Regions from separate parts of the Streptomyces sp. NBC_00252 genome, predicted to be linked through region 3. Evidence: riboswitches for the same ligand, from Rfam matches in the RefSeq annotation. Region 3 holds a riboswitch; each other region holds the start of a gene.

Region 1 (3,297 bases), 1.6 Mb from region 3:
CTGGACGCGCATGCCGACCACCCCGGGCTGCGCCTCAGCCTGGAGGTCCCGGCCTCGCGCCTGGCCAGGGGGCTCGGCCTGCTCTCCGACGCGCTGCGGGCGCCCGCCTTCGCGGACAGCGAGATCGAGCGGCTGGTCCGCAACCGCCTCGACGAGATCCCGCACGAGACGGCCAACCCCTCGCGCCGCGCCGCCAAGGAGCTCTCCAAGGAGCTGTTCCCGGCGACCTCGCGCATGTCGCGTCCGCGCCAGGGCACCGAGGAGACCGTCGAGAAGATCGACTCGGCGTCCGTACGCGCCTTCTACGAGCGGCACGTCCGCCCCGCGACGGCCACCGCCGTGGTCGTCGGCGACCTCACCGGCATCGACCTGGACGCGTTGCTCGCGGACACCCTGGGTTCGTGGACGGGCTCCGCCGCGCAGCCGCGCCCCGTGCCGGCGGTCACCGCCGACGACACCGGGCGCGTCGTGATCGTGCACCGTCCCGGCGCCGTCCAGACGCAGCTGCTCATCGGCCGTGTCGGAGCCGACCGGCACGACCGCGTGTGGCCGGCCCAGGTGCTCGGCACGTACTGCCTCGGCGGCACCCTCACCTCCCGCCTGGACCGCGTCCTGCGCGAGGAGAAGGGCTACACCTACGGTGTGCGGGCGTTCGGCCAGGTGCTGCGTTCGGCACCCGACGGCACGGGCGCCGCGATGCTCGCCATCAGCGGCTCCGTGGACACCCCGAACACCGGTCCCGCGCTGGACGACCTGTGGACGGTCCTGCGCAAGCTCGCCGAGGGCGGCCTCACCGACGCCGAGCGCGACGTCGCCGTGCAGAACCTCGTCGGGGTGGCGCCGCTCAAGTACGAGACCGCCGCGGCCGTCGCGAGCACGCTGGCCGACCAGGTCGAGCAGCACCTGCCCGACGACTACCAGGCGACGCTGTACCAACAGCTCGCCGCGACCGGCACGGTGGAGGCCACCGCGGCGGTCGTGAACGCCTTCCCGGTGGACCGTCTGGTGACGGTCCTGGTCGGCGACGCGGAGCAGATCAAGGCGCCCGTGGAGGCGCTCGGCATCGGCGAAGTGACCGTCGTACCGGCCGAGTAGACGACCCGTAGCGGGCCGACGGGCGGCACGCGCGCGTGGGGGCCCTGGTGACGGAAGAGTCACCAGGGCCCCCTATTGTCCGAATTGGGGGAGAGGTTGCCTGTCTGCCCTGTGGCGTGCGCAACAAAAACCGTGATCCGTTTGGGGATTGAAAGTGGCCCCCCTTAGCGTCGGTCCGGCTGTCCGTCAGGCACCGCGCCGCACTCGCGGCACCGGACAGTCATCGCCGAGTCCCCGTACGGCGCGAGCCAGGGGAGCCGGGGACCCATGTCCCTGGGGTGAATCGGACGCCCGTCGAGGGAGTCCGTAGGAGACCTTCCTGCTCCGAACCCGTCAGCTAACCCGGTAGGCGAGAAGGAAGGAAAGGACCAGCCACTCCATGGCGTTCACCCGCGCCACCGGGAAGCACCGTCGCCCGAGCCGGACCCACCGCACCACCGTTCGTGTCGCGAGTGTCGCGGCCCTCACCACCACCGGCGTCGTCGGCACCCTCGCGAGCGCCCCGGCGTTCGCCGCGGAGCCCGCCCCCGAACAGACCGGTCTCACCCCCGTCATCGCCATGGGCGACGCCGTCGCCGAGCAGATCGACGCCCAGGCCGTCGCCCAGCAGCAGGCCGCAGACGAGGCGCTGGCCAAGGAGGTCGCCCGCGCCAAGGCCGCCGCACTGGCCAAGGCCGAGCGCGAGGCCAAGGTACGCGCCGCCCGCGCCGCCGAGCGCGAGAGGCTCAACACCTTCGTCTCACCGGTCACCGGCTCGTACGTCTCCACCGGCTACAAGACCGGCGGTTCCCTCTGGTCCTCCGGCGCCCACACCGGCATCGACTTCCACGCCTCGACCGGCACCAGCGTCCACGCGGTCGGCTCCGGCACCGTCGTCGACACCGGCTGGGGCGGCTCGTACGGCAATCAAGTGGTGATCAAGATGGCCGACGGCATGTACACCATGTACGGCCACCTGTCGTCCATCGGTGTCTCCGTCGGCCAGAGCGTCACCCCGGGCCAGCAGATCGGCCTCTCCGGGGCGACCGGCAACGTCACCGGACCGCACCTCCACTTCGAGGCCCGCACCACCGCCGAGTACGGCTCGGACGTCGACCCCGTCGCCTACCTCCGCAAGCACGGCGTGAACGTCTGACGACGCGGTACCGCACTTCCCGAAGCCCTGGCCCGCCCAGCCGGGGCTTTCGGCGTTTCCGGAGCCCTCCTGTCCAAAAAATATGCATGGATTCCGGCCCCCCATCGGAAATTCCCGCTCATTGCAATAGAGTCACGGAACACACGTCAATCGTCGACGTTTCACGGGGATTAAGGCGGAGGTCGGACATGCGTATTCCGGCGCACTCGGTATGCACGGCGATCCGGGACGACATCGTCGCCGGTGTCTACGAGCGCGGCAGCCGGCTCACGGAGGAACTCCTCGCGCGCCGGTACGGGGTCTCGCGCGTCCCGGTCCGGGAGGCCCTGCGCACGCTGGAGGCCGAGGGGTTCGTGGTGACCCGGCGGCACGCGGGCGCGTGCGTCGCGGAACCGACCGAGCAGGAGGCCGCCGACCTGCTGGAGATGCGGATGCTGCTGGAGCCGCTCGGTGCCTCACGGGCCGCCCAGCGGCGCACCGAGGCCCACCTCAAGGTGCTGCGCGGCCTCGTCAGGCTGGGCCAGGAGCGCGCCAGACGGGGCAACAGCGAGGATCTGCGCTCCCTGGGCAGCTGGTTCCACGAGACGCTGTCCCAGGCCTCCGGGAGCCCCGCGCTGACCTCGATGCTGACCCAGCTGCGGCACAAGATCGCCTGGATGTACGCGGTGGACGCCCCGGCCAACCCCGTGGAGTCCTGGGCCGAGCACGGCGCCATCGTGGACGCCGTGGCCCGCGGTGACAGCGAGCGCGCCCGGGCGATCACCGCCCTGCACACCGAGCGCGCGGGCACCGCGCACCGGTTGCGCTTTCCGGGCGGGGCGAACGGCGCGAACGGCACGGACCGTGTGAGGACTTCGCAACCTCCCGTAAACATGTCGGGTCTGCGGCATTAACACGGGCACCGTATACAAAGAGGGGCTAATTCGCGGGGGATTATTTATGCTGCCCACAAATGGAATTGCGAAGGGCTCGCCCGGTAATTCGGACGAGCCCTTCGAGGTTGTGGTGCACCGGGTTTTGGGCCAAAAGCACCGCAACCCTCAATTGGGTGGTTCTCAGACGGTCTC
Region 2 (3,297 bases), 590 kb from region 3:
CCTGGCACCAGGGCGTCGACCTCTACGACGGCGTCAAGGACCGGCTCAAGGCGGCCCTGGAGTTCCACTCCCGCTACCAGCTCGGCGAGCCCGCGCCCGCCTGGCTGTGCGGCGGGAAGGTCGACCGGAACATGGGCCCCGACGTGGAGGTCGCCGTGAACCACCTGGAGAACCGGCTCGGCGTGAAGGTGCCCGCCGCGCACAAGCTCGCCGAGTCCACCCGCCCGGCCGGCAGCGACGACCTCTTCGTCTCCTGGGAGACCCTCACGCACGCCGAGAATCCGGCCGACTGAAACCCGTGTGACATCGGACCCCGCGCATGGCGTATAGTTGCAATCACAACGGCGCGGGGTGGAGCAGCTCGGTAGCTCGCTGGGCTCATAACCCAGAGGTCGCAGGTTCAAATCCTGTCCCCGCTACTCAGGCCAAGGGCCGGAATCCAGAAATGGATTCCGGCCCTTGGTGTTTCTCCCCCTGTCGGCCCACCCCGCTCGCCGCCCTCCCCCCACCGGGAAAAACTGGTTCCGTGGAGGAGGAGGGTCCGTATGTGCGAGCCGGCGGGCGTCTGCCCGGCGATCCCGTGCCCGACCCCGGCCTCGGCGACAGCCCCGCGCCCCGGCCCGAGAGCGAGGGCCGGCGGATCTCGTACACCCGCGCCGTCGTCCGCCGCCTCCCCGTCCTGCTGCTGATCGCCGCCGCGCTCTACGACTACCTCACCGCGGCCGACTTCACGGCGGCCCCGCTCTTCACCGCCGCCCCGCTGGTGGCCGCCCCGCTCTACTCCCGGCGCGGCACCGTCCTCACCGGCCTCGCGTCCGTCGCCGTCGTCCTCGCCATCCACATCAGGCTCGGCATCGTCTACGACACCGACGCGCTGACCGAGGTCGCCACCGTGGCGACGGTCGCCGTCCTCGCCGTCCTCATCAACCTCCTGGTCCGCCGCAGCAGCGAACAGCTCGCCTCCGCGCGCGAGATCGCCGAGGCCGCCCAACGGGCCGTACTGCCCGAACCGGCCGAGCGCATCGGCGGGTTCGAGATCGCGGCCCGCTACGAGGCGGCGCAGGAGGGCGCGTTCATCGGCGGCGACCTGTACGCGGTGCAGGACACCCCGCACGGGGTACGGCTGGTCGTCGGTGACGTGCGCGGCAAGGGCATGGGCGCGGTCGCCGCCGTCGCCGTGGTCATCGGGGCGTTCCGGGAGGCCGCCGAGCAGGAGGCGACCCTGGAGGCGGTCGCGCAGCGGCTGGAGCGGGCGCTCGCGCGTGAGGGCACCCGGCGCGACGGGCTCGACGCGTTCGAGGGGTTCACCACGGCCGTCCTCGCCGAACTCCCGCACGGCGACGGCGTCGTACGCATCGTCGACCGGGGGCATCCGCCGCCGCTGCTCCTCCACGTGGACGGCACCGTCAGCACGTTGCAGGTCCGGGAGCCCGCACTGCCCCTGGGAATGGGCGAGTTGGGGGTCTGGCCCGACCGGGCCGAGGAGTTCGCCTTCCCGGGCGGGGCCACTCTTCTCGTGCACACCGACGGGCTGTCCGAGGCGCGGGACTCCCGCGGGGTCTTCTACGACCCGGCGGCGCGGCTGGCCGGGCGGACCTTCCGTACCCCCGAGGTGCTGCTCGGCATCCTCGCCAAGGAGGTGCGGCGGTACTCCGGGGGCTGGATGACGGACGACATGGCGATGATCGCCGTACGGCATCCCTAGCCGCTGTTACCAGGTGTGACCGGGCGGGTGCCCTCCGCATAACAACTGACATACCGTCAATACCTGTGGGAATTCTGAGACTTGGCCAACTCGCCCGTTTTTCGCCGGTGGTGGGCTGTTCGTCCAGCAAGGAAAGGTTAATGATCAAGCCGAACAGCTTGGAAACGGGCGCCCGTGTCTATTAACGTTCGATAACGCAGCGCGGTCGTCCCGGCCGTCACAAGAGACGGCTCCGTGCGCACGCGCCGAATCCCGCAAGGGAACCGGGGAACCACCACTTGGGGTGAATCGCTCGTCGACAGCCGTGGAGACACGGCCTGTTTACGCGCGTAGGAGACCTTCCTGCTCCGAACCCGTCAGCTAACCCGGTAGGCGAGAAGGAAGGAAAGGAGCACGCCCACGTGGCGTCAAACCAGGCTGCCCCTGAAGCCCCTGTCGTCTACGGCGGTTACCGCCCCGACGAGGGCCCCTGGGAGGAGTGGAATCCCAGCGCGGAGACCGTTTCCCCCAACCGCGGCAAGCACCGTGTCGCGAAGCAGCGTGGTGGCGGAGGATTCGCCCGCAGCTCCACCGTCCTGGGCGTCGGTGTCATAGCCGCCGTCAGCGCGGGCGGCATGGCCAGCGCCAACACCGGCAAGCCGCCGGTCTCCATCTCGATGCCCGACCTGCCCTCGGTGGGCCACCTCCTGGACGACTCGTCCGGCAGCACCCCCAAGGGTTCCGCGACCGCGCTCAGCAGCGTCGGCGTGACCACCACCGAGACCGCCAAGGGCGCCTCGAACGCGGGCGAGCTGCTCCGGAACCGGATCATGGCGCAGGCCGAGTCGCAGCAGGTGCAGGTCGACGGCAGGACGCAGGCCGTCGCCGAGGCCGCCGTCGCCAAGCAGACCGTCGACGCCGCCGCCAAAGCCGAGAAGGACGCCGCGAAGAAGGCAGCCGACGCGAAGAAGGCCGCGGAGGACGCCGCCAAGAAGAAGGCCGAGGCCGCGAAGCTCGCCGCACTCGCCAAGCAGTACACGCTGCCCGTCGCCTCGTACACGATCACCGGGACCTTCGGCCAGGCCGGCTCGATGTGGTCCTCCGGGTACCACACGGGTCTCGACTTCGCCGCGCCCACCGGCACGCTGATCAAGGCCGTCCACAGCGGCACGGTCACCGAGGCGGGCTGGGCCGGGTCGTACGGGTACCGCACGATCCTCACCCTCGACGACGGCACCGAGCTGTGGTTCTGCCACCAGTCCTCGATCAACGTCAGCGTCGGGCAGAAGGTCTCCACCGGCGAGGTCATCGGCCGCGTGGGCGCCACCGGCAACGTCACCGGGCCGCACCTCCACCTGGAGGTGCACATCAACGGTGCCGCGACCGCGAGCGACCCGGCGCCCTGGCTGCGCAGCAAGGGCCTCAACCCCTGAGCAGCCCCCTGACCGGACCCTGAGTCGACCCCGTCCGCCCGTGCTGTGCCGGAATATCCGGTTCCGGCGCGGGCGTTGACGTACGGCATGACTTCTCTTCGCAAGCTGGGCCGGTCCGATCTGGAGATCTTCCCGCTGAACCTCGGCGGCAACGTGTTCGGCTGGACCGCCGACGAGGCG
Region 3 (3,297 bases):
GCCCCGCTCGCCCGCCTGGAGGGCCAGACCGCGCTGGCCACCCTCCTCACCCGCCTCCCCGACCTCCAACTCGCCGGAAACCCGGCCGACTTGCGCTGGCGCGGCGGGCTCATCATGCGCGGACTGCGCACCCTGCCAGTGGAGTTCACCCCGGAACGCCGCTGAACGGACGGACGGTCGTCAGACCCCGCGACCCGCCCCCGAACCCAGCCCACCCGTGAACCCGACCCACCAACCGGCCCACCCCCGAACCCGGCCCACCAACAAGTCGTCCCGCCCCCTCAACCCGCCCCCCCACCCAGCGACCCCGCCCCGCCAACTCGCCCTCCCCACCCAGTCATCCGGCCCCTCCAACTCGCCCTCCCAGCCAGCCACCCCGCCCCACCAACCCCACCTCCCCACCCACACACCCCACCCCGCGAATCCACCCCCCTGAACCCGTCACCCCGCCCCCTAAACCCGAAAGTGACACTTCTTCAACTCTGTGATCTTCACGTGATCTCCGTGGCATTAACTTGTGACAAGTGATCGACTGTGGATACGTTCACCTACCAGCGCGGCGACCCGTACGACCTCAACCCCCCTCCGCCGCGCGGTCCCCCGCTGTCACGCGAAAGGCCTCCGCATGCTCTCCGGGAACGGTCGTCACCGTCGCCCCCGTCAGGCTCCGGCTCTGCTCGTCGCGGCCGGGGTGACCGGCTCCGCCATCGCGATCCCGCTGCTCGGCGCCGCTTCAGCGAACGCCGCCGACGGCACCACCTGGGACAAGGTGGCCAACTGCGAGAGCGGCGGCTCCTGGAGCGAGAACAGCGGCAACGCCTACTACGGCGGGCTGCAGATGTCCCTGGACGACTGGGACAAGTACGGCGGCCTCGACTACGCCCCGAGCCCCGACCTGGCCAGCCGCTCGCAGCAGATAGCCGTCGCCGAGAAGATCCTCGACGCCGAGGGCACCACCCCGTGGCTCACCTGCGCGCTGCTCTCCGGCCTCACCACGAACTCGGGTTCGACGGACGTCGACACCGGCGTCGCGAGTGACTCCCCGTCGGCCGGTGCGACGGACTCCACCGGTTCCTCCGGCTCTTCGGACTCCTCCGGCTCCTCGGACACGTCCGCCTCGTCCGGCCTGTCCGATTCCGGCACCACGGATTCATCGTCGTCCGGTTCGTCCGACTCCTCGGTGAGCCCCTCGCCCACCGCGACGGACAACTCGACCAACTCCACCAAGTCCGACAAGTCCACCACTCCTTCGAAGCGTGGCACCCCGGTCGAGGCCTCTCCGAAACTCGACGAATCGGACAACTCGGCCCAGGCGGCGGGTAAATCGAGCCTCGTCGACACCGGAGCGCTCGATGACACGAGCGGCGCGGGTGAGAGCGGCGGTGTGAGCGGTGGGACCGAGCAGCAGAGTGTCGGGAAGCATCGCGGGGCGAGTGCCGAGGAGAGCGTGACACCGCAGACGTACACCGTCCGCGCCGGCGACTCCCTCGCGTCCATCGCCGACTCCCTTGGCTTCGACGGCGGATGGCGTGCGCTCTACGCCGAGAACAAAAAGGTGATAGGCGCCGATCCGACCCGGATCGCCGCCGGTCAGACGCTGGACGTCGGGACGGAAACGGGCGGAAAGTAGCAGGAAAACAGCGGGAGTTCACGTCACGCTTCGCGCTGAATGTCCGGTTTGGTGAAAGTGTGGGATGAGTCTCAGAAGCCCTGATCGTCTTTGAATTCCCACGGATTCTCTGTCTACGGTCAAGGCCGCTCGTCACCACGAGCATCCGGTTGCCGCAACGCCGAGTCCTGCCAGCGGCCTCCGGGAACAGTCGTCGCGTAAAGCGCCGTAGGCAGGAGCGGGGGACCCAAGGTAAGTGCCGGGCCCGGCAGTTGATGCCGGGTGCGGCTCGGGGTGAAGTCGTGCGCCGAGAGGTGCGCGGCCGGGCAACTCACACGGCCCGAACCCGACAGCTCACCTCGCAGGCGTCGGTGAGGGGATCTTCCATGCTGCTTTCCGGCAAGGGCAAGCACCGCCGCCCGTCCAAGGCCACCCGCGTCGCCACGCTCGCCGGCGTCACCGGTGTCGCCATCGCCGCCCCGCTCATGGCGACGGGCAATGCCTCCGCCGCGACCGCCTCCGAGTGGGACGCCGTCGCCAGCTGCGAGTCCGGCGGCAACTGGTCCATCAACACCGGCAACGGTTACTACGGCGGTCTCCAGTTCTCCGCCTCCACCTGGGCCGCGTACGGCGGCACCGCCTACGCCTCCACCGCGAACCAGGCCTCCAAGTCCCAGCAGATAGCCATCGGCGAGAAGGTCCTCGCCGCCCAGGGCAAGGGCGCCTGGCCCACCTGCGGCACCGGCCTGTCGGGCGCCGCCTACTCCGGCGGCAGCTCCTCCAGCTCCAGCGGCTCCAACAGCGGCAGCTCCTCGAGCAGCAGCTCCACCAGCGAGCGCTCCAGCAGCGACACCACCGCCTCCCGCTCCGCCGAGCGTCCGGCCGCGAAGAAGACCGTCACCACCCCGACCGGCAAGAAGGTCAAGAAGGGTGACGGCGAGTACAAGGTCGTCAAGGGCGACAGCCTCAGCTCCATCGCCGAGAAGCACAAGGTGAAGGGCGGCTGGCAGCAGCTGTTCAAGCTGAACAAGGACATCATCGACGACGCCGACTTCATCTTCCCGGGCCAGCAGCTCCACCTGAAGTGACCTACGCGGCTCGTAGCTGAACCACAGCCCCCTCATATCCGCGGTGTCCATCATGAAGACCCCGTGAGGGTCACCCCCGTCCCCCACGGGCTCCCCGCTCCGGTGCGTGTTCCCCCGTACGCACCGGGGCGGGGCTTTTTGCGTCCCGGGCCCGCCGCCCCCGTCGGCATGCCCGCCGCTTGCCGGGACTTTTTGTTCCGTTCGGAAACAATTTACTCTCGGTTCTGTCCATCAGGCGGCCGACCGGATGGCCAATCGCCCTGAGCCGGTTAGGCTCGTCTCGCAGAGCCGCTGCGGTGCTGCCGTAGCCGCGTCAGATCCCAAGAAGGAGATGCTCGTGCCGTCCATCGACGTCGTCGTAGCCCGGGAAATCCTGGACTCCCGAGGCAACCCCACGGTCGAGGTCGAGGTCGGCCTCGACGACGGCAGCACGGGTCGTGCCGCCGTTCCGTCCGGCGCCTCCACGGGTGCCTTCGAAGCCATCGAGCTGCGTGACGGTGACCCCAACCGCTACGGCGGCAAGGGTGTCGAGAAGGCCGTCCTCGCCGTCATCGAGCAGATCGGCCCGGAGCTCGTCGGCTACGACGCCACCGAGCAGCG

What was found. A riboswitch is a leader RNA that binds a small molecule or an ion and turns the genes downstream of it on or off. The one in region 3 is predicted to bind cyclic di-AMP.
Region 1: linked by a shared signal. The riboswitch ahead of OHT77_RS11895 (M23 family metallopeptidase) and the one ahead of OHT77_RS19120 (transglycosylase family protein) in region 3 are both predicted to bind cyclic di-AMP.
Region 2: linked by a shared signal. The riboswitch ahead of OHT77_RS21825 (M23 family metallopeptidase) and the one ahead of OHT77_RS19120 (transglycosylase family protein) in region 3 are both predicted to bind cyclic di-AMP.

Annotation. Positions count from the first base shown of each region.
Region 1 covers NZ_CP108087.1:2,792,939-2,796,235, reverse strand. Annotated here, with positions in the region: gene OHT77_RS11900 (M16 family metallopeptidase) at 1-1,095, shown strand, start outside; cyclic di-AMP (ydaO/yuaA leader) riboswitch at 1,310-1,461, shown strand; gene OHT77_RS11895 (M23 family metallopeptidase) at 1,475-2,230, shown strand; gene OHT77_RS11890 (GntR family transcriptional regulator) at 2,419-3,123, shown strand; gene OHT77_RS11885 (HPr family phosphocarrier protein) at 3,286-3,297, opposite strand, start outside.
Region 2 covers NZ_CP108087.1:5,007,538-5,010,834, reverse strand. Annotated here, with positions in the region: gene OHT77_RS21840 (alginate lyase family protein) at 1-293, shown strand, start outside; tRNA gene OHT77_RS21835 (tRNA-Met) at 346-419, shown strand; gene OHT77_RS21830 (PP2C family protein-serine/threonine phosphatase) at 527-1,705, shown strand; cyclic di-AMP (ydaO/yuaA leader) riboswitch at 1,939-2,095, shown strand; gene OHT77_RS21825 (M23 family metallopeptidase) at 2,107-3,117, shown strand; gene OHT77_RS21820 (aldo/keto reductase) at 3,205-3,297, shown strand, end outside.
Region 3 covers NZ_CP108087.1:4,415,302-4,418,598, reverse strand. Annotated here, with positions in the region: gene OHT77_RS19130 (cytochrome P450 family protein) at 1-165, shown strand, start outside; gene OHT77_RS19125 (transglycosylase family protein) at 626-1,630, shown strand; cyclic di-AMP (ydaO/yuaA leader) riboswitch at 1,824-1,992, shown strand; gene OHT77_RS19120 (transglycosylase family protein) at 1,996-2,697, shown strand; gene eno (phosphopyruvate hydratase) at 3,029-3,297, shown strand, end outside.